Regions from separate parts of the Fictibacillus arsenicus genome, predicted to be linked through region 3. Evidence: riboswitches for the same ligand, from Rfam matches in the RefSeq annotation. Region 3 holds a riboswitch; each other region holds the start of a gene.
The links. A riboswitch is a leader RNA that binds a small molecule or an ion and turns the genes downstream of it on or off. The one in region 3 is predicted to bind cobalamin.

Region 1 (3,756 bases), 1.8 Mb from region 3:
ACTCGAATCTGAGGAGCTTCCAAATGCTTTTATCGCGATCTTGCCCCTTATTTTAGTAGGTGTTTTTAATAAATGGTTTACGGTTCTTATACCAAAATATTATGGAAAGACATTTGATTTCTCAGCAATTGGTATGAAAAATGTACCGGAGATCCAAATTCCAACACTTGCAGCTGTATGGGCTGTTGAAGGAGCTCTAGTTATTGGGATTATCACAGTACTGCTGTTTTCTTTTAAAAGAATCAAGAACAACTTTAACAAAGGAATCAATTTATCCATCGGCGGTGCACTGCTTGCTACTCTAAACACTGCGTCAGAATATGGATTTGGCGGTGTTATCGCAGCACTCCCAGGTTTTACAGCTGTAAATAATGCTATGTCAAATACGATTAAAGACCCATTAGTAAACGAAGCTGTTACAACCACTACGCTAGCGGGTATTACAGGTTCAGCTTCAGGCGGTATGAGTATTGCACTGGCAACGATGAGTGAAACCTATGTCGAACAAGCAAACAAGCTTGGAATCGATACAGAAGTTCTTCACCGTGTTGCATCTATGGCGAGTGGCGGCATGGATACTTTGCCTCACAACGGTGCTGTAATTACCCTTTTAGCGGTAACAGGTCTCACTCATAAGCAGGCGTATATCGATATCTTTGCAATGACCCTTATTAAAACAGCAGCTGTTTTTGTTATTATAGGATTATATTACATGTTCGGGATCGTATAAGTCATTTAAGTTAAGGAGCGGATATCTGTGGAGTCGTTCGTAAAAGAAAAAGTTGTTTTTATTACAGGGGCAGCAAGCGGAATCGGTCTTGAGTTAGCTAAATCATTTGCTCAGAACGGGGCAATAGTTGTAATAAGTGATCTGAATGGTGATAAAGCAAAGAATGCTGCGGATGAACTTAACAATAAAGGATATAATTGTTTAGGATTAGGCTGCAATGTAACAGATGAAGACGATTTGAGGGGTGCACTCGATGAAACACTTCAGCACTATAATCGGATTGATGTATTGATCAATAATGCTGGACTGCAATTTGTATCACCGCTAGAAGAGTTTCCAACTGAAAAATTTCAGCAGTTGATAAGTGTAATGCTTACTGCTCCATTTATGGCAACGAAGCACGTGTTCCCAATCATGAAAAAACAAGGGTTCGGACGTATTATCAATATGGCGTCTATTAATGGACTAGTAGGATTCGCCGGAAAAGCAGCTTACAACAGTGCTAAACACGGCGTTATCGGTTTAACGAAAGTAGCCGCTTTAGAAGGAGCAGAATATGGCATAACGGTAAATGCTGTTTGTCCTGGTTATGTAGATACTCCACTTGTTAGAGGTCAGCTTCAAGACCTTGCAAAAACACGTAAAGTGGAACTTGAAAAAGTTTTAGAAGAAGTCATCTATCCTTTAGTTCCTCAGAAACGCTTATTAGATGTGCAGGAAATTGCTGATTATACGATTTTTCTCTCAAGTGAAAAAGCAAAAGGTGTTACTGGCCAAGCGATTGTAATTGATGGAGGTTATGTGGCACAATAATAGGAGTCTTTGAAAATACTTTTTCATTGACAATTACTATATTTGGTGTCAAAGTAAATGATACAAACCTATATATGGAGATTTCAGGTGCCGGTGATTGTCCGGCTTAAAAGGGAATTCGGTGAAATGCCGAAGCTGTCCCCGCAACTGTAATTGTGGACGAAATGGAACTGCCACTGTACAGATTAGCTATGAAAATGGCTGCTGTATGGGAAGGCCCAAAGTAGGATGAAGCATAAGCCAGTAGACCTGCCTGAATCTCTTGTTTTCTTTTCCTCGGGGATTGGGAGAAAGAACGGTATTTAACTCAAGCTATAGTCTTGTAAGTTTTCTATACGTTCCTTACCCCTCTTCCTGATGAAGAGGGGTTTTTTATATTTTACTAAGGAGTGGACCGTAAATGGAAAATACAGTAGCGAAATCGTCTCTCGGGGAATGGCTGCGGGATTGTGTTGCATCATTTCCTGAACTTCAGGGAGAACTGTTTTTGAAAAGAGCTGAAGACTTAGAATTAAAAAATAACAATCGTTCTGCGGTATTCAGGCAGTTAATCATGGAGGCTTTAAATTGTTTAAGTATGGAAGAACCACAATGGACATTTGTAGCAGCACGCCTCTATTTAAAGCAGCTGTATGAAGAAGTGCAATTAAATAAAGGAGCTGGTGAGAAACCACCATATTCTAATTTATACGGGCTTATTGAGCATTTAGTAGACCTGGAAATCTATGATGCTACGATTCTCTCTTCTTATAGTGCTCAAGAAATTAAAGAAGCAGAGAAGTGGATTGAACCTGAAAAAGATGAACTTTTTACATATATCGGGTTAAAGACTCTAGCTGACAGATATCTCGCTAAAGGATTTAACCATGAGTTATATGAACTGCCGCAAGAACGCTGGATGGTGATTGCTCTTTTCTTAATGAAAGATGAGGATCGTAAACATCGGATGGAGCTTGTAAAAGAAGCATATTGGGCACTTTCAAATCAGTACATGACTGTCGCTACTCCAACTTTAGCGAATGCAGGTAAGAGCTATGGACAGCTTAGTTCTTGTTTCATTGATACAATCGACGATAGTCTTCGCGGTATTTTTGATTCAAATACTGATGCGGCGACTGTATCAAAAGGAGGAGGAGGACTTGGAATTTACCTCGGCAAAATCCGTTCAAGAGGTTCTGATATAAGAGGATTTAAAGGCAATTCTTCCGGAGTTATACCATGGATGAAACAATTGAACAATACAGCCGTTTCCGTAGATCAGCTTGGACAGAGGCAAGGGGCAATTGCAGTTTATCTGGATGTGTGGCATAAAGATATATTGGAATTTTTAGATGCAAAATTAAACAATGGCGATGAAAGAATGAGGACCCATGATCTTTTTACAGGGGTCTGTATTCCGGATTTATTTATGGAAAAAGTAGAAAAGCGTGATGACTGGTATTTATTTGATCCGCATGAAGTGAGACGCTTCAAAGGCTATTCGCTGGAGGATTCATATGATGAGCAAAAAGGAAACGGCAGTTTCAGGGAAAAATATACAGAGTGCTTAATCGATGAAAGAATATCAAAAAAATGTATTCCTGCGATAGAAGTAATGAAAAGAATAATGAAGTCTCAGCTTGAAACAGGCACACCATTTATGTTTTATCGAGATACTGTTAATAGACTTAATCCTAATCCGCATCAAGGTATGGTTTATGCATCTAATCTATGTACCGAAATTATGCAGAACATGTCTGCAACCACAGTTCAATCAGAAGAAACTGAAGATGGAGAGATCATCATTCGAAAAACTCCAGGAGACTTTGTTGTCTGTAACCTATCATCTCTCTCGTTGGCAAAAGTAGTTGGAGATAATGTGTTGAAAAGAGTGATTGATATTCAAGTCAGAATGCTCGATAACGTAATTGATCTTAACTCCATAGATGTTCCGCAGGCAGTTCTTACGAATAAAAAATATAGAGCAATAGGTGTCGGAACGTTTGGCTGGCATCATCTTCTTGCAAAAGAGGGGATCAAATGGGAAAGTGAAGAAGCCGTCACTTTTGCAGACAAACTTTATGAAAAGATTAATTATTACGTCATAAGTGCGAGCAGTGATTTGGCGAAAGCAAAAGGTAAATACCCTGCTTTTTCAGGTTCAGATTGGCATTCTGGAGACTATTTTGCAAAAAGAAATTATGAAGCTGAAGAATGGCGCTATTTAAGAGAAA
Region 2 (3,756 bases), 2.0 Mb from region 3:
GAGAAGCAGCTACATCTGTTGCAAAAGGTGAATTCGATATGAAGGTGCCGATCTTAACACATGATGAGATCGGTGAACTAGGAATGACCTTTAACCGGATGGGACGTCAGCTAAAAAATAATATTACAGCGTTGAACCAGGAAAAAGAACAACTTACGAGTATCTTGAGTTCAATGGCAGATGGTGTTATTACGTTTGACAGAAAGATGAAAATCCTTGTAACTAATCCTCCGGCTGACCGCTTTTTACAAGCTTTTTATTATGAATCAGGCATGAAGAGTGAAGTGAAAGGAACTGTTCCAATAGCTGTTACTCAGCTTTTTCAGCAAGTTGTTTCCCTTGAAAGCGAGCAGATGACTGAAATTGACATTCAGGGACGTTCATGGGTTATCGTTATGACACCTTTATATGATCACTCGGTAATTCGAGGTGCTGTGGCGGTTCTTCGCGACATGACAGAAGAGCGGCGAATGGATAAATTGCGAGAGGATTTCGTTGCAAACGTTTCACATGAGCTTAAAACACCAATAGCGATGCTTCAGGGATACAGTGAAGCTATTGTAGATGATGTTGCAGAATCAGAAGAGGAAAAGAAGGAGTTAGCAGGTATCATCTTGGATGAATCAAAAAGGATGGGAAGGCTTGTTAATGAATTGCTTGATCTTGCCAGATTAGAAGCAGGACATATGAAGCTCCACTATACACTATTAGCAATTCCGCCATTTGCAGAACGAATAGTACGGAAGTTTCAAGGTCCTGCTAAAGACAGAGACATTCAGCTAACGCTCGAAATTTCTGGTATCCGTAATGAGATGGAGATCGATCCTGACCGAATTGAGCAAGTTTTAACAAACTTAATAGATAATGCCATTCGCCACACTTCACATGGGGGATTCGTTCGTCTGACTATAGAATCAAGTGAAATGGCAGTTAAGTTTTTCATTAAAGATAACGGATCAGGAATTAAAGAGGAAGATCTTCCATTTGTTTTTGAACGGTTTTATAAAGGCGATAAAGCAAGAACAAGAGGAAAATCAGGAGGTACTGGTCTAGGTCTTGCAATCGCCAGAAACATTGTGGAAGCACATGGCGGCCAAATTAATGTTCATAGTAAAAATAATGAAGGTACGACATTCTCATTCGTAATACCTCGAACTGTGAAATAAATTATCATACTTTCCCGATTAATCTTGTTTCATAAGGAACAGCGAACAGATCGAAAAAATGATTTCACAATTTTCTCCAGTCGGTTATAATTGGATTGTAAAAAGAAAATTTCATAAGTGTTTAAACAGGTGCTGTCCTAATCGGACAAGCATAATAGGGAAAACGGTTAAATTCCGTTGCGGTCCCGCCACTGTAATTGTGAGAAACCTAATTGATCTGCCACTGTGAAAACGGGAAGGCGTTAGGGGACGATGATCAAGAGCCAGGAGACCTGCCTGTTTTGTACATGACATGGCCTACGAGGATAGGGGGGTGTTAAAGCAGTGCCATTAAACGGCCGCTGTTTTCTGCCTGGATACCAAATTATCAATCTCCTTCGTAGTCGAAGGGGATTTTTTTGTTTGGTGATTTAAAAGAAAGCTGTTTTCGCAACCATTGTTGCTTTTTAAAATAGTTGATTTCCGCTATAGGATGCTCGCTTTCCACGGGGCGTGCGGTGAGCCTCCTGCCGCTATGCGTCATTAGGAGTCTCACCTGACCGCTTCATGGAAGTATCCTTGCTCCTGCGTCTACAAGTAAATGCTACCGATGTGAGCTTCCTCGTCGCATGCCTAGCGAGAAGCTTCTCAGAGGTAGGCACGCACCTTGCGCTTCAATCAACTTGCAAATGAAGCGAGAAACGAGACTCAAAAACAACAATCTTTTAGAAAACAGCTTAAAAGAAAAAAGATTACAACAAGAAAGAGGTTTTATGATGAAAAAACTTATTTTAGTATTTGCAGCATTGATGATGTTAATGGCTGGGTGTGGAACATCTGAGACAAAGAAGGCTTCTGATCAGCCAAAAACTGAAGAAAACAAAAAAGAACAAGTAACCGTCCAGATTACAAAAGATAACGGCAAAGAGAAAGTTGCAGAAAAGAAAGTAGCAATTACGGAAGAAACTACAATCATGGATGTTATGAAGGATAACTTTAAGATCGAAACTCAGTTTGATGATTCTTTTATCAGCAGTATTGAAGGGATTGCCGGAAGCGAACAGGATAAAACATCATGGTTCTTTTCTGTTAATGGTGAAGAAGCAATGAAAGGTGCAAAAGAAATCACATTGAAACCTGGTGATACCGTTGAATTTGACTTCCACAAGTATGAATAAACTGACGATCAGAAGGATTACGATCATTGCTTTGCTTGCAGCGATCTTAACTGTAGGACGCATCGCCTTTGCAATGATTCCAAACGTTCAGCCAAACACAACGATTCTAATATTAGCATCATTTGTACTTGGACCTGTTCAAGGGCTTATTTTAGCTATATTAAGCACTTTAACAACAAACTTATTTTTAGGTCACGGCCTATGGTCATTCGGACAGATGATCGCTTGGGGGATTATCGCAGTTTTAAGCGGTCTCCTCGAAAAATACCGTCATAGAATGCCATGGTGGGTCATGAGCTTATATGCAAGCTTCTGCGGCTTTTTGTTCGGTTTCATAATGTCGGTAATAATGGGCGGGGTCATTACACAAAAATTCTGGCCTTATTATCTGGCAGGTCTTCCATTTGATGTGAACCATGCGATTGGAAATGCGGTATTCTTTGTAGTGCTATACAAACCTCTCCTATATATTATGGAGAAGCAGCTTAACAACAATATTAACAAAACAGCCGCCTATTAAGGCGGTTTTTTATTTGGCCCCTGTTAAACTTCATTATTTAGTTAAGAAAATCTGCGGCACCCTTAGCGAAAAGGCTCTTCTCTAAAAGATTGTTGCTTTTGGGGTCATTTTTTCATTCTCTTCATTTGCAAGTTGATTGGAGTGCAAGGTGCGAGACTCCAGCGGGATCAGCGTGCCAGCTACCTGAGTATTCTTCTCGCAAGGCATGCGACGAGGAAGCTAGCTCCGGCAGGATATTCTTGTAGACGCAGGAGCAGCACTTCATAGATCTTTCATTCACCAGGGCTCACCGCACGCCCCGCGGAAAGCGAGCATCCTGGAGCGGAAATCAACCACTTTCAAGAGCAACAAAGTTTGCTAAAACAGCCTAGCGAAAAAACGGTCTGCCAAGATAACACACTCTAATTTTAAAAATCGAGTTCAAAAATTTGATTAATTGAATAGGATAGTAAAGTTGATTCTTGAATTTTAGGAGGACAAAATGAGAGACTATCTTAATCGTTTTTTTGCGGTGTTATTTTTAACACTCTGTATCAGTGTGCTTTTTATCGGAGTAAAACTAGGAGCATAAATGCTTGATTGAAAGAGATATTCGTGGTACATATGGTTAAACGTTTTTTTAAAGGAGACCAATATGCTGACAGATTACCATGCTCATCTCGAAAAAGGAACATTAACGATTGATTACTTAACGAAATTTGTGGAGACAGCAAAACAAAAAGGAATCGAAGAATTTGGGATATCTGAACACGCTTATCATTTTTATGAAACGAAAAACATTGTTTCTAAACCTTGGATGGAAGAAAGACGCTATTATGCGATGGACGACTATGTAAATCTGTTTAAGAAAGCAGAAAAGTTAGATCTAGACGTAAGAATGTCTATTGAAATGGATTATACCCCATGCCGCCAC
Region 3 (3,756 bases):
CATTAATACTGACCAGGTTATGTCCCTGGATTTAAATAATTATAATACGTTATTCGGCGGCGTCTTGATGAGAAAGCTTGATAACAATGCAACCTTATCTGCACGCAGACACGCTCGAGTAAAAGAATGTGTAACAGCTTCAACCGATTCAATCGACTTTTTACACCCAATCCACCAAACAGACTCTGTCTGTATAGAATCGTTTGTTTCATATACCGGGAAAAGCTCTATGGAGATCTTTTGCAAAGTGATTGCTGAAGACATGATAACAGGTGAACGAAGAATAGCAGCAACAGCCTTCTTAACTTTTGTAGCTTTAGGTGAAGATAAAAAGCCCGTTGATGTTCCGCAGGTGATTCCTGAGACAGAAGAAGAGAAGTTCTTATATGATACAGCTAAAGAAAGAGCAGAAGTCCGAAAGCTGAGACGTATGAAAAGTAAAGAATTAGCAGCTGTCATCTCTCTGGATAAACCTTGGGATCTAAAAGAGGAGGTATACGCATGATCACTTTATGCAGTCAAAACGAACTAAAATCGGCACAAGCTGCACTCAATAAATTAGAGCAATCCTATCCTGAACTTTTCGAAAAGCTAATCGATGTTATTAACCTTACCCGTGCTATGCAGCTAAAATATCAGTACATGGGATGCTTAATTATGAATGAGGAACCGGGAAACGCCAAACCTCAATTTGTTATTGGGTCTGTTATTCGATTGTATAAAAAAGAAATGCAAAGATTAACAAGCGACAAGGATATTGAAGAGTTAAGAAAAGTCTTCTTAGAATATAAACATACTGGTTATTCTAGACTTAGCCAGCTTGCTCTAGGAAAAGCACCTGAATCGTTAGCAGGCAGCTCAGCAATTATTCAATAAACATAAGAAAACCTGAGTACAAATTTATCGCACTCAGGTTTTTTTATATGGTCTTAATTTTGGTAATAAAATAATAGTATTTGTACGCAACAATAAGCAGCAGCACTACCCTCACAATCGTACTATCCGCCATTATAAAAGCCACCGCTATCATGGCATCTGCAAACAGATTAATCGTGATTTTCTTTTTTCTCGTCATGGATTTTTCTTTTATGAATTCTTCTAAATGATTTTTGTATATCGATGTTCCTTTGAACCATCGTTCAAACTTTTTAGAACCTTTTACAAAGAAATAAGATGCTAGAAGAAGTAAAGGTGTTGTCGGGATAAGCGGCAAAATGATACCTACAATTCCTAAACCAAGAAATAAGAATCCCAGGGACACATAAAGCATATTCTTGATTTTCACTGAGATTCTCACTCCTTTCATCTCTAACTATCTTACCTTCTTTATTCATGTATGGCTATTGATTCACGTTTTTATATAGCAGGCGCCTTTCTTTTCTCAACGGGGCATTTTCAAAAAATGATATTTCCTCTTCTGTTTCCGGAATAACACTAGGTACAGGAGTTGGTTTTCCATCTTTATCATTCGCAACCATCGTAAGAATAGATGTCGTGTTTAATGTTCTGTTCCCCGTCTCTAAGTTTTGGCACTCAACTTTCACGTACACTTCCATTGAGGTCCTGCCTGTTGAAATGACAAACCCTTCAAGGATTAAAATATCCCCAACTTTTGCAGAGGATAAAAAATTCACATTATCAATGGAAGCCGTAACGACAACCTTTCCGCTGTGTTTCATTGCAGAGATCGCGGCGATTTCATCGATATATGATAATACCGTTCCTCCAAAGATCGTTCCCATATGATTTGTATCCGGAGGCAAAACAAGTTTCGTTTGAATCGTTCTTGAGACATTTGATGATAATTGCTGTACCATACTATTCCTCTTTCCCGAGCTCTCATGCTCCTGTTTTTAGTGGCGGGAATTGGAACGACAAAATAAATACCCATCACAAAGGATGGGCAGGATTGAATACCTAATAGAAACAATCTATTAAAATATCCTCGTCCTATCTTCCCAACTCCCGAAGAAGATCAACACTATAAACATGGCAGGTCTCCTGACTCAGGCTTTACTCTACTCTAAGCCCTTCCCATCTTTAGACAGTGGTTTTGCTTATTTCGTCAGCACATACAGTTGCGGGTACAGCTCTGGATTCTCACCAGATTCCCTATTAAGTCTATAACAGACACCATGATTACCGGATGAATATGAACTTCTATTTTATTATAGGTTGCTGTTAGATCAGTGACAACTACAGCGAATTTATATCCTCAATAATTCTTATCAAATCCTTAACAAATAAGGGTTGTACCTTCATATTGGCTTTAAATTCCCGTGATATGCTGAAAAAAAGACTTGAGGAGGTTATTTTTATGAAGCGTCCAACAGCTTTGATTCTAACAGCACGTTACGGAAGCGGTCATATCCAGGCAGCAAATGCTTTAGCAACTGAACTGCGTAACAATGGATATGAGCCAATCATATCTGATTTATTTGGTGAATCATATCCACTTATGTCTCAAATTACTCAATCTATATTCCTTAAAAGCTTTTCGTATGGTGCCTCATTCTATAAATGGTGGTATTACGGAACGAATAAATTAAACACTAAAGGAATTGCCCAGTTTTCCCGTTATCTAGGCCGAAAAAGGCTGCAAGAACTTATTACAATACACCGTCCTCAGTTTATTATTTCTACTTTCCCTCTTAATTCAGCACCATTTTTGATAAAAAAAGAAAGATACTCCATACCGACATATACCGTAATCACGGACTATTGCGCACATCCATTTTGGATTAACCCATTAGTAGTCCAATATTTTGTAGCAGCTGACATTGTAAAGTATGGGTTGAAAAAACATAACGTTAATGAAAAACGAGTTACCGTAAGCGGTATCCCAATCGGTTCTGAATTTTATTCTACAGCAGATAAACAATCGATATTTAAAAAATATCAAATAACTCCAAGTAACAGAGTTGTGACGATACTAGCTGGTGCACAATGTGTATTGAAAAATGTAAAGGATCTGGCACAGCTCTTGCTAAAGAACCCTTCATTTCAAATCATTGTTGTTTGCGGTAAAAACAGAGCACTTTATGAAAAACTTTTGCCAGTTGCCATTCAGTATCCAAGGTCTTTTCGGTTATTCGGATATGTTGATGAGATCCATGAAATTTTTCGGATTTCTCATTGTCTCATTACAAAACCCGGAGGCATTACGATCACAGAGGCAGCAGCCTTGCAGCTTCCTTTAGTTTTTTACAAGCCAGTACCGGGCCAAGAAGCTGAGAATGCTCGATATTTCAGCCAGCAAGGTGCCGCGATAATAACTCATACCGCCAGTGAAATTGCTGAAAGTGTTCAGGAGCTTTTTGATAATGAGCAACTTATGAAAAATATGAGAGAGCAACTTCGGCATATTCACAAAAACTACTCTGCAAAAGTGATTACAGATTATGCAATCAGCCAATCCGAAGAGCAATCGTTACTATTACCCTAAGGAGGAATCAAAATGGATACTACTTCGCATATTGTCATTGGGTTAGGATTAGGCGCTCTTGCTCAAATGGATCCCGTTGTGACAGGAAGTTCATTGTCTCAAGCCGTTATCTTAGGAACTGTTATCGGATCAAACGCACCAGATGCAGACTGTGTATATAAGCTTAGAGGAAAAGGGAGCTACTTCCGAAATCACCGCGCATGGTCACACTCTTTACCTGCATTGCCACTATGGGGGCTTGCCGTTTCGGGGATCATTCATCCTTTTTTCGATGATTCCTCATTCCTGCATCTATTTATGTGGACGTTTCT

Region 1: it holds a riboswitch for cobalamin, as region 3 does, so the genes downstream of both, ABE41_RS13285 (ribonucleoside-diphosphate reductase subunit alpha) here and ABE41_RS01710 (acyl-CoA thioesterase) in region 3, are expected to answer to the same signal.
Region 2: it holds a riboswitch for cobalamin, as region 3 does, so the genes downstream of both, ABE41_RS12040 (DUF4430 domain-containing protein) here and ABE41_RS01710 (acyl-CoA thioesterase) in region 3, are expected to answer to the same signal.

Annotation. Positions count from the first base shown of each region.
Region 1 is NZ_CP016761.1:2,565,551-2,569,306, reverse strand. Features, by position in the region: gene ABE41_RS13295 (GntP family permease) at 1-730, shown strand, start outside; gene ABE41_RS13290 (3-hydroxybutyrate dehydrogenase) at 758-1,543, shown strand; cobalamin riboswitch at 1,613-1,814, shown strand; gene ABE41_RS13285 (ribonucleoside-diphosphate reductase subunit alpha) at 1,944-3,756, shown strand, end outside.
Region 2 is NZ_CP016761.1:2,334,619-2,338,374, reverse strand. Features, by position in the region: gene ABE41_RS12045 (ATP-binding protein) at 1-1,166, shown strand, start outside; cobalamin riboswitch at 1,277-1,460, shown strand; gene ABE41_RS12040 (DUF4430 domain-containing protein) at 1,919-2,323, shown strand; gene ABE41_RS12035 (ECF transporter S component) at 2,295-2,843, shown strand; gene ABE41_RS12030 (histidinol-phosphatase) at 3,478-3,756, shown strand, end outside.
Region 3 is NZ_CP016761.1:296,074-299,829, reverse strand. Features, by position in the region: gene ABE41_RS01725 (acyl-CoA thioesterase) at 1-505, shown strand, start outside; gene ABE41_RS01720 (hypothetical protein) at 502-876, shown strand; gene ABE41_RS01715 (YbaN family protein) at 920-1,285, opposite strand; gene ABE41_RS01710 (acyl-CoA thioesterase) at 1,341-1,817, opposite strand; cobalamin riboswitch at 1,975-2,153, opposite strand; gene ABE41_RS01705 (MGDG synthase family glycosyltransferase) at 2,318-3,445, shown strand; gene ABE41_RS01700 (metal-dependent hydrolase) at 3,458-3,756, shown strand, end outside.